Regions from separate parts of the Nocardia sp. NBC_00511 genome, predicted to be linked through region 2. Evidence: riboswitches for the same ligand, from Rfam matches in the RefSeq annotation. Region 2 holds a riboswitch; the other holds the start of a gene.

Region 1 (5,039 bases), 3.4 Mb from region 2:
CCTCGTAGTACCGCAGGGTCGAGGCGGGGATGCCGCAGCGGCGCACCACCTCGCCGATATCCAGGGTTTCCATGGTTGACCTCAAGTCGACTTGAATTGAGACAGTGTATCGAGGTGCCCCACGAGGAAAGGACCGCGACCATGACCACTCCGGCCGAGAACGAGCAATCCGCGCGCTGGAACGGACCCTCCGGACACGCCTGGGTCGACACCCAGGCGATGCTCACCCAGGTCATGCAGCCCTTCGAACCGATCCTCGTCGACGCCGTGAAATCCAGATCCGCACACGATGTGCTGGATGTCGGCTGCGGTTTCGGGGCGACCACCCTGGCGGTGGCGCGGACGCTGGGCTCCGAGGTGCGCTGCACCGGCGTCGACATCGCCGAGCCGATGGTCACCGCCGCCCAGGCGAACGCCGACCGCGAGGACCTGCCGGTGCGCTTCCTGTGCGCCGACGCCCAGACCCACGATTTCGAGCCCGCCACCTTCGACATGATCATGTCCCGATTCGGAGTGATGTTCTTCCCCGACCCGATCGCGGCCTTCACCAACCTCCGCCGCGCCACACGTACGGGCGGCAGCCTCACCGCCATCGTATGGCGCGACACGCAAGACAACCCCTTCATGACAGCGGCCGAGCGCGCCGCCGCTCCCCTACTCCCCGACCTCCCTCCGCGAATCCCCAACGCGCCCGGCCAATTCGGCTTCTCGGACCGCGAGTTCGTCACCACCGTCCTGGAAGCCAGCGGCTGGACCGACATCGACATCAGCCAACTCGATGTCACCAGCGTCATGCCCGAACCCGAACTACTCGGCTACCTCTCCCGCTTCGGCCCCCTCGGCCAGATCCTCCCCAACGTCGAGGAACCCTTGCGCAGCCGAGTAATCGAAACGGCGCGCGCAGCCTTCGCCCCCTTCGTGCACGGCAACGAGGTCCGCTACAACGCCGCCTGCTGGATGGTCACCGCACACGCCTGACCTCGAATGTTGTTCGACGGTAAGCGATTTCGACAGACCAGGCGGCCAGGTCTGGCCGCGCCTCAGGCGATGCGGCGATGCGGCCGGGCGCTCAGGGTCTTCAACGCGCGCCCACTGTCCCGATGCACCTCCAGCATCGGGATACGCAGTGCCGCAGCTGTTTCCGACACACTGAGACCGAGAACCACACGCAGCGTGACGATCTCACGCTGCAGATCGGTCAATGGGGTGAGCGGGCTGCACGAGGGCACCTCGTAGCGGCACACCCGGACCGCGCGCCGGGCGGTCGAGTAGGCGAACTCGAGGAAGTCGCGACCCGCGGCGTGCGCGGCGGGCCAGCCGCCCACCACGGCCTCGCACACCTGAACGGCCAGTTCGTCCGACAGCCGGATGGTGCCCAGCCCGGCCCGGCAGTATCCGGTCACGAAAACCCTTGTGAAGCGCAGCAGTTCGGCGATGGCGGGACGGCGGCCGCGCGCGGCGGCGGTCAGGACGTCGGCGGCGGGCAACGGAAGACGCACCGAACGGGGCGGGCAATCGACGAGGGAGATGTCACCACTCACACGGACTACCGGGGAAACGACGGGCATGGGAGGTCCTCTGGTCCGCCGGGCAGCCGCCCGGCTATCGGAACTCCCCCTCTGTCACGGGACCTGAGAGTTTCACCGCTGACGCGGCTTGCACCGTAGGTGAGGCGCTCGGTGCGCCTGCTTTCCAGAGTGGCCTGGTCGAAACGGTAGCTGTGCCTGAGAGATTCCGGGGAGGTTGCTCCTTCGGCGCCCCCGTCGAGCGGGGACTCTCCCGCTCCGACTCCTAGCGGCCCGATGTTCGGTTATCTCACGACCCTAGTCGACGCCAACCTTCCCGACACCATTCAGCAAACTGCTGGCAGGTGCCTTGTGGCCGAACTCACGGTAGTCTCGCGACAACTCGGAGAGGCAGGCGATCCGTGCGCATCATCGATCTCTCGGTACCGATCCTGACCGGAATGCCGGTGTACCCCGGCGATCCCGAGGTCACGGTCCGACCGGCACTCACCGTCGCGCTCGACGGTGTGAACGTGCTGCACCTGGCGTTGGGTTCGCAGACCGGCACCCACGTCGACGCCCCACGGCACATCGACGATTCGCTGCCCGCCCTGGATGAGCTTCCGCTGGAACGGTTCGCGGGGCCCGCGGTGCTGGTGGACGCGCGCGACGCGGGCGCACGCGGGGCGATCGGCCCCGAATACTTCACCGGCAAGGTCCGGCCCGGCGTCATCGTGCTGGTGGAAACCGGCTGGTCACAGCATTGGGGCACAGTCGAATACCTCGCCCATCCGCACCTGACCCCGGCCGCGGCCGAACTGCTGATCGCCGCGGGCGTGCGCACCGTGGGCATCGACGCGCTCAGTGTCGACCCCACCCCGGCGCTCGAGATCCCGGTGCATCGCATCCTGTGCGGCGCGCAGGCGGTGATCGCGGAGAATCTGACCGATCTCGCGCAGGTGCGGGCCGCGCAGCAGACCGGGGCGCGGATCGAAGTCTCGCTGTTCCCGCTGCGCATCCCGGGTGGTGACGGCGCTCCGGTGCGGGCGGTGGCACGGATCGAGGACAGTCGGATACCCACGGAAACTGTGATTGATACCTGATTGTTCAGGGTTTGTAGCGCGGATCACTCGATATTCGTAGACTTCATGCAATCCCGGGGGGAGTCGGGGCCCCCGCACCGTGCTCGACCAGAAAGATGCTCCACGTGAATCGTTGTGCTGTATCCGCTTTACTGGCCGCCGCGACCATTCTGGCTGTCGCACCCGCCGCATCTGCGGAGATCGTTCTCACTGACTCGTCCAACTCGGACACCAAGGCGACCACCAGCACCGATCCGATGGTGTCGGAGGTCTTCGGATCCTCGGGCTTCAGTCTCGGCTCTGCGGGCGGTTCCTCGACCGATTCCGGCCAGAAGGGCCTGTGCACCGTGATCGGCAGCGCCTCGGCGCTGTCGGGGATGGCGGCACTCGGCTGCGGCGGCGTCTCGCCCGGCACGGTGGGCCCGATCATTCACTGACGCACCACGTCACCCGGAGCGAGCACAGCGAAGGGGCACCGGCGGATTCGCCGGTGCCCCTTCGCGTTGTGTGCGGCGGTTGCCGCTAACGGTTGTCGTCGGCGTTGCCGGCCTTCCACTGCTCCCACGGAATGTTCCAGTCGCCCAACCCGTCCAGGCCCGACAGCGTGCCGCCGACCGTGTTCTTCACGATCGTGATGTCGCCGCGTTTGACGTTGTCGTACACCCATTTGGCGTCGGACGGACTGAGATTCAGGCAGCCGTGACTGGTATTGGACGAGCCCTGCGCGCCCACCGACCACGGGGCCGAGTGAAAGAAGATGCCGGAGTAGGAGATTCGCGTCGCCCAGTCGACCGGAGTCTTGTAGCCGCTGGGCGAGTTCACCGGGACGCCGTAGGTGGAGGAGTCCATGATGATCTTGTCGAATTTGTCGCCGACGATGTAGACGCCATTGTCGGTGGGCGTGGAGTTCTTGCCCATCGAGGTCGGCATGGTCTTGATCACCTGCCCGTTGCGTTCCACCGTCACCATCTTCGTGTCGTCGTCGGCGGTGAAGACGGTCGCGTCGCCGATGCTGAAGCTCGAGGTCAGATCGGTGTCACCGACCAGCCCGTTGCCGAGGTCACGCCCGTAGACGTTCACCGCGATATCGACCTTGGTGCCGGGCGCCCAATAGCTCTGCGGCCGCCACCGCACCTCGCGGTTGTTGACCCAGTAGAACGCGCCCTCCACCGCGGGTGTGGTGGTGATCTTTATCGCGGCCTGCGCGGCCTTGCGGTCCGGGATGTTCTCGTCGAACTGCACGGCCACCGGCTGCCCGATGCCGACCACGTCGTTCTCGGCGGGCAGCAGATAGGGATGCGTGCGATTGTGCGGCGAGATAGTGGTGAAGCTCATGGTGCTGGTGGTCGCGCCACCGAGCCCGACAGCGGCCGCGGTGAGCTGATAAGTGCGTCCGAAGCCCAACTGCTCGGCCAACTTCCACGAACTGCCGTCCGGGGCCAGCTGCCCGTTGACCGGCTTGCCGTCCGGGCTGGTCAGCGTCACCGCGGTGAACCGGCCATCCTCGACCCGCAACGTGATGTCGGCGGGCGCCACCCCCTTGTCGCCATCCTTGATCGGTGAGATCAGCTTCGGCTTCGTCAGCTCACCGATAGGGTTGGAATCGATTGCCACCGTTGCGGAATCGCTCTTCCCGCCGGACGAGCATCCGACCACCGCCAACGCCAGCACGGTCAGCACCGCGCCTGCCACCAGCCCGCGCCTGCCGCGACCACCACTCATCTGCAACCCCGATCCACGTCTCGGAGCGCGACCCGGTCACCGACTGCCTCGGCCCCGGCCACGCCAGTTCGACCCACCTCGCCTGCCGCGAACGGTCCGCACCCGCCCGGTCTGCCAACCCGGCCGAACATCCCGCCCACCACAGCGCTTCGTACCGAACATCCTCAAACAACCGCGCCGCGTTAACAACTCCCCAACCCTCACCAAACCACCAGCTCAGGGGGGCGATTTCACTTTCCACGGTCATCCCTGTTAATGTTCTTTCCGCACCGCAGAGAGCCCGAGCGAGAGCCCAGGCCCCCGGCGGCGAGAAATGCGCCATTAGCTCAATTGGCAGAGCAGCTGACTCTTAATCAGCGGGTTCGGGGTTCGAGTCCCTGATGGCGCACAAGAAAAGGCCCCTCCTGCCAGCGGAAACGCTGGATCAGGAGGGGCCTTAATCATGGCTACTGTAGCTTCAGCTGTAGCTTACGGACCGAACCTCGCCATCCCGGAGGTTGCCGTCGCTCGCCGCATCCGCGTGATCCTCGACACATCCCGAACGGTCGCGACGGCGGAGTCCGACGACGTCGTCACGCAGCGGTTGAGCGAATGCGGCCAACTCCGAGGGGAGCTTCTCGGCTGGCTCGCTGAAATCCTCTTGGAATCCAAGGATTAGCCGCTCGGAAGGCCCGGTGATCTTGCTGGATTTTACCGACGCTTCGTTCCAAACGGAAGGGACAGCGTGTCC
Region 2 (5,039 bases):
AGGTTCAGGTGGCTGACATCGCCGCCGAACTTGCCCGGCCGCGCCAGCCCGACCAGCGCGTTGAGGTTCGCGCCGTCCACGTACACCTGGCCGCCCGCCTCGTGCACCAGGCCGCACAGCTCGGCGACCTCGTGCTCGTAGACGCCGTGCGTGGACGGGTAGGTGATCATGATGCAGGCCAGGCGATCCGCGTGATCGGCGATCTTGGCGCGCAGGTCGTCGAGGTCCACGTCACCGTTCGGGCGGGTCTTGACGACCTCCACCCGCATGCCGACCATGGCCGCCGACGCGGCGTTGGTGCCGTGCGCGCTCGACGGGATCAGACACGTATCCCGGTGCGAGTCACCACGATCCAGGTGGTAGCGGCGAATCGCCAGCAGGCCCGCGTACTCGCCCTGGCTACCGGCGTTGGGCTGCAACGAAACCCGGTCGTAGCCGGTGACCGCGCACAGCCAGCCCTCGAGATCCTCGATCAGCTTGATCAGGCCGGGGGCGTCCTCGACCGGCGCGTACGGGTGCACGCGATTGAAGCCGGGCCAGGTGATGGACTCCATCTCGGCGGCGGCATTGAGCTTCATGGTGCAGGAACCGAGCGGAATCATGCTGCGGTCCAGGGCAATATCCTTGTCCGAGAGCGCACGCAGGTAGCGCAGCATCGCGGTTTCGGTGCGGTACCTGGTGAACGCGGGCGCGGTCAGGAACTCCGAGGTGCGCACCTCGATGTGCGGGCGCTGCTTGCCGTGGAACAGCGCGCCCTCCGGGCCGACCGGGATCTCCGCGCCGAAGCAGTCCAGCACGTCCACCACGTGGGTGTCGGTGGTGACCTCGTCGCAAGCGATCGAGACGTGGTCGGCGTCGACGAGGCGCAGGTTGATGCCACGCCCCTTCGCCTTGGACACAATGGCTTCCGCGCCGCCGGGCACGTTCACCAGCACGGTGTCGAAGAAGCTCTGGTGCACCACGGCGTCACCGAGTCCGGCCGCCAGCCACTGCGCGTGCCCGTGCACCCGCCGCGCCAGCGAACGCAGGCCGTCCGCACCGTGATACGAGGCGTACATGGCGGCCAGGATGGCCAGCAGCACCTGCGCGGTGCAGATATTGGAGGTCGCCTTCTCCCGGCGAATGTGCTGCTCACGTGTCTGCAACGCGAGCCGGTAGGCGAGGCTGCCGTCCGCGTCGACCGAGACGCCGACCAGACGGCCGGGCAGCTGGCGCGCGTGCGCCTCGCGCACCGCGAGGTAACCCGCGTGCGGGCCACCGAAACCCAGCGGCACACCGAAGCGCTGCGAGGTGCCGAAACACGCGTCCGCACCCTGCTCACCGGGCGGGGTGATCAGGGTCAGCGCCAGCAGGTCCGCGCCCACCGCGACCAAAGCGCCACGCTCGTGCGCGGTTTCGATGACCGGAGCCCAATCCACGATCCGGCCCGACGCGCCCGGCTGCTGCACGATCACGCCGAAGAAGTCGCCCTCCGGCAGCACGCCGGTGGACAGATCGGCCTCGACGATCTCGATGCCCAGCGGTTCGGCGCGGGTGGTGAGCAGGGTCCGGGTCTGCGGGAACAGATCGGAGTCGATGAGCAGCCGCTGCGACTTGCTCTTGCGATTGGCCCGCTGCAACAGCGTCATCGCCTCGGCGGCGGCGGTCGCCTCGTCCAGCATGGAGGCGTTGGCGACCTGCATGCCGGTCAGGTCGGCGATCATGGTCTGGAAGTTGAGCAGCGCCTCGAGGCGGCCCTGGCTGATCTCCGGCTGGTAGGGCGTATACGCGGTGTACCAGGCCGGGTTCTCCACCAGGTTGCGCAGCAACACCGGCGGGGTCAGCGTGTCGTAGTAGCCGAGGCCGATCATCGAGGTGGCCACGGTGTTCGAATTCGCCAGTGCCGCAAGCTCGGCGAGGGCCTCGTGCTCGGACAGCGCGTCCGGCAGCACGCTGAGGCCATTGGTCCCGGAGGCATCGAGAATGCTGGCGGGCACCGCCTTGGTGGCGAGTTCGTCCAGCGACTCGACGCCCACGGCGGCCAGGATGCGCGCGGTTTCGCCGCTGTCGGGGCCGATGTGGCGGTCGGCGAACGATCGAGTCCAGATCACGGCTGCTCCAAGGGGGTGGGCGTGGGTCGGCCCGGGGACCGACGATTCGTCTGCCCTCCCCCTCTGTCCTGGGCGCCTGAGAGATTCGCGCCCGGACCTGCCGAGCCCTTTCACCATGGGCGGATGGCTCGCGACCATCACTTTCCAGAGGCGTCGTAACTCCGCACGGTCCCTTGTGCCTGAGAGATTGACGGGGAGGTGCTGCTCCTTCGGCGTCCGAGACTATCCCCGGAACTCTCCCGCACGGCTGCGACGCACTGCCAGTTTAAGCGGCGTCAAGTTACGGCAATGTTGCCTGGGTTGATTTCACACCGGGTTGCCCGGGTTTCGCAGACAGCGAACGCGCGCCACCCGGTGGGCGACGCGCGTTCGAGGAGCGGGAGCTAACCGGTCTTGCGGTTGATCCGGGCCTTGCGACGGAAGGACAGCTCATCCTCCGGACGGTCCGAGGTGGAGCCGAGTTCGGCGCGCTCGGCCGGGAAATTGGCTATGTCACCGGTCAATTCGCGCATGGCGCCACTGACGGCGATACCGAAGACGCCCTGTCCGCCCTGCAGTAAATCGACGACCTCTTCCGGCGAAGAGCACTCGTAGACGGTGGCGCCGTCGGAGAAGAGGGTGATGCCGGCCAGGTCCTGGACGCCGCGGCTGCGCAGGTGATCCACCGCGATGCGGATGTTCTGCAGTGAGATGCCGGCGTCGAGCAGGCGTTTGACGATCTTGAGGACCAGGATGTCCTTGAACGAGTACAGCCGCTGGCTGCCCGATCCGGTGGCGCTGCGAATAGAGGGTACGACCAGCCCGGTGCGGGCCCAGTAGTCCAGTTGACGGTAGGTGATCCCGGCCACCTGGCAAGCGCTGGGCACGCGGTAGCCGACCAGCTCGTCCGGCACCGTGTCATCGGGGAACAGCCCTGGCTGCACCACATCCTTGGATTGCGGATGATCTCCCACTGACTACTCCCTTACTGCCTTGCCTATCAGGGCTTGTGCGTTTCGTCCGGCACAGCATCGACCTGGAGCGTGGCCTGACAATCGAGGCTACTCTCCTGATTGTCGCGGGAAAATCGGCCCGGTTAAAGCTTGGCCGAGCGCGTGTTTCTCACCCTAAACCTGAGGTAGAGACACGGAAATGTCTCTTTTCGAGATCATCGGCAGGTCAGCAGTTGGTCAGCTGTCCGTAGCCTTGAAGTCATCCGGCGAGACCGACTCGAGAAACTCCTTGAACTTCTCGACCTCGTCCTCTTTCTCGTCCGGCATGACGAGCCCGGCCTCCTCGAGCACCGGCTCCTCGGCGTAGATCGGGCAGCCGACGCGCAGCGCGATGGCCACCGAATCCGAGGGGCGCGCGGAGATCCGCAGATCGTTCTCGAAGACCAGATCCGCGTAGAAGGTGCCCTCCTGCAGATCCACGATGCGGACCTCCTTGAGGGTGTGCCCGAGATCCTTGATCAAGATCTTTATCAGGTCGTGGGTCAGCGGCCGAATCGGCGTGACGCCCTCCTGCTCGAGCACGATCGCGGTCGCCTCGGCCTGACCGATCCAGATCGGTAGGTATCTGTCGCCGGACACTTCGCGGAGCAACAGCACGGGCTGGTTCTGTGGCTGTTCGACACGGATGCCGATCACACGCATTTCGCTCACGGCCGTGCCTCGCTGACGCTCAGCCCACCCGTGCGCGAACGCGCGCTGTGTTTGTTGGTTCGCTCGCTTCGCTCACTCACGGCACTGCCTCCCAAATCAACCCAACCGACTGGCGAGCCCTGCCTTCTCCTCAGCCGTATCACCGAGTCTAGGCGAAGATTTCAGCCTCCGAGGGAAGCGCGCACGGAGGTCTTCACCAGGCAGGTGTGCAGTGTCAGCGACAGCGCCGCCAACTCGCGAACCGTCTCCTCGGCGCGGGCGCGGGCATCGGCGTCGCGGCTCTTGGCGATCGGTGCGGCGATCTGCGCGACCATCGCGGCCTCACGATCGGCGGCAAGTTTGAAGGCGCGCAAATGCCTTGCCTCCAAACCGAATTCGCTCAGGGCCCGGGCGGTACGGGCGAGCGTGACGGCGTCGCCGTCGAAATAGCCTGCCGCGCCGGGCGTGATCAGATTGGCGCGGATCAGTTCGGTCAGGAACTTCTCGTCGATCCCGGCCTGCTCGAGCAGATCCGCACGGGTGATGCGGATTTCGTGATCGAAGCGCAGCTCTTCGGGGGAAACCTCACCGGGCACGACACCCAGCCTCCGCAACCGGGCATTTCCATTGGCCGCCACGGCATCTGTCGAATCGGGCACGACGCCTCCCACGGCGTTCGCCCGGGCCCGGGCTTCCCGGACCCCGAGCGTCGCCGCCCCACTGTCGATCGCTTCGAGCTGTTCCTTGATCACCTTCAACGGCAGGTACTGATCCCGCTGTGCGGTCAGCACGAAGCGCAGGCGCTCGACGTCCGCCACGTGGAAACGGCGGTACCCCGAGGGCGTGCGCTCCGGGCTGATCAGACCCTCCGATTCCAGGAATCGGATCTTGGAGATGGTGATGTCCGGAAAATCCGGACGCAGCAAATCCAGCACGGAGCCGATCGACATCCCTCCGCGCGTCCACTGCGCTGCGCCTGTCATTCCGCTCGGCCCTATAGAGTGCCCGCCGCCTCGCTGGAAGCGGGGCGAGGACCGGTCAGGAACACCAAGCGGAACTTACCGATCTGAACCTCGTCACCGTTCTGCAGTTCAGAGGAGTCCACCGGTTCCCGGTTCACGTAGGTGCCGTTGAGGCTGCCCACATCGACGACCTGGAAGGTGTCGTCGTCCTGACGGAACTCCGCGTGGCGACGGCTGACGGTGACATCGTCAAGGAAGATGTCGCTGTCGGGATGACGTCCCGCGGAGGTGGTGGGCTGGTCCAACAGGAAGCGCGAACCGGCGTTCGGGCCCCGCTTGACCACCAGCAGGGCCGCGCCCTGGGG

Evidence for each region. Region 2 has a riboswitch for glycine ahead of gcvP (aminomethyl-transferring glycine dehydrogenase). Riboswitches for the same ligand answer to the same signal wherever they lie in the genome.
Region 1: another riboswitch for glycine. It lies ahead of OG300_RS40640 (hypothetical protein); the one in region 2 lies ahead of gcvP (aminomethyl-transferring glycine dehydrogenase).

Annotation. Positions count from the first base shown of each region.
Region 1 covers NZ_CP107849.1:8,721,735-8,726,773, reverse strand. Annotated here, with positions in the region: gene OG300_RS40650 (helix-turn-helix domain-containing protein) at 1-73, opposite strand, end outside; gene OG300_RS40645 (class I SAM-dependent methyltransferase) at 142-978, shown strand; gene OG300_RS40640 (hypothetical protein) at 1,041-1,568, opposite strand; glycine riboswitch at 1,703-1,792, opposite strand; gene OG300_RS40635 (cyclase family protein) at 1,928-2,608, shown strand; gene OG300_RS40630 (hypothetical protein) at 2,713-3,024, shown strand; gene OG300_RS40625 (Ig-like domain-containing protein) at 3,110-4,309, opposite strand; tRNA gene OG300_RS40620 (tRNA-Lys) at 4,625-4,697, shown strand; gene OG300_RS40615 (hypothetical protein) at 4,752-4,967, shown strand; gene OG300_RS40610 (helix-turn-helix domain-containing protein) at 5,039-5,039, opposite strand, start outside.
Region 2 covers NZ_CP107849.1:3,247,984-3,253,022, forward strand. Annotated here, with positions in the region: gene gcvP (aminomethyl-transferring glycine dehydrogenase) at 1-2,090, opposite strand, end outside; glycine riboswitch at 2,247-2,342, opposite strand; gene OG300_RS15380 (MerR family transcriptional regulator) at 2,474-3,043, opposite strand; gene OG300_RS15385 (bifunctional nuclease family protein) at 3,260-3,733, opposite strand; gene OG300_RS15390 (MerR family transcriptional regulator) at 3,895-4,662, opposite strand; gene OG300_RS15395 (FHA domain-containing protein) at 4,707-5,039, opposite strand, start outside.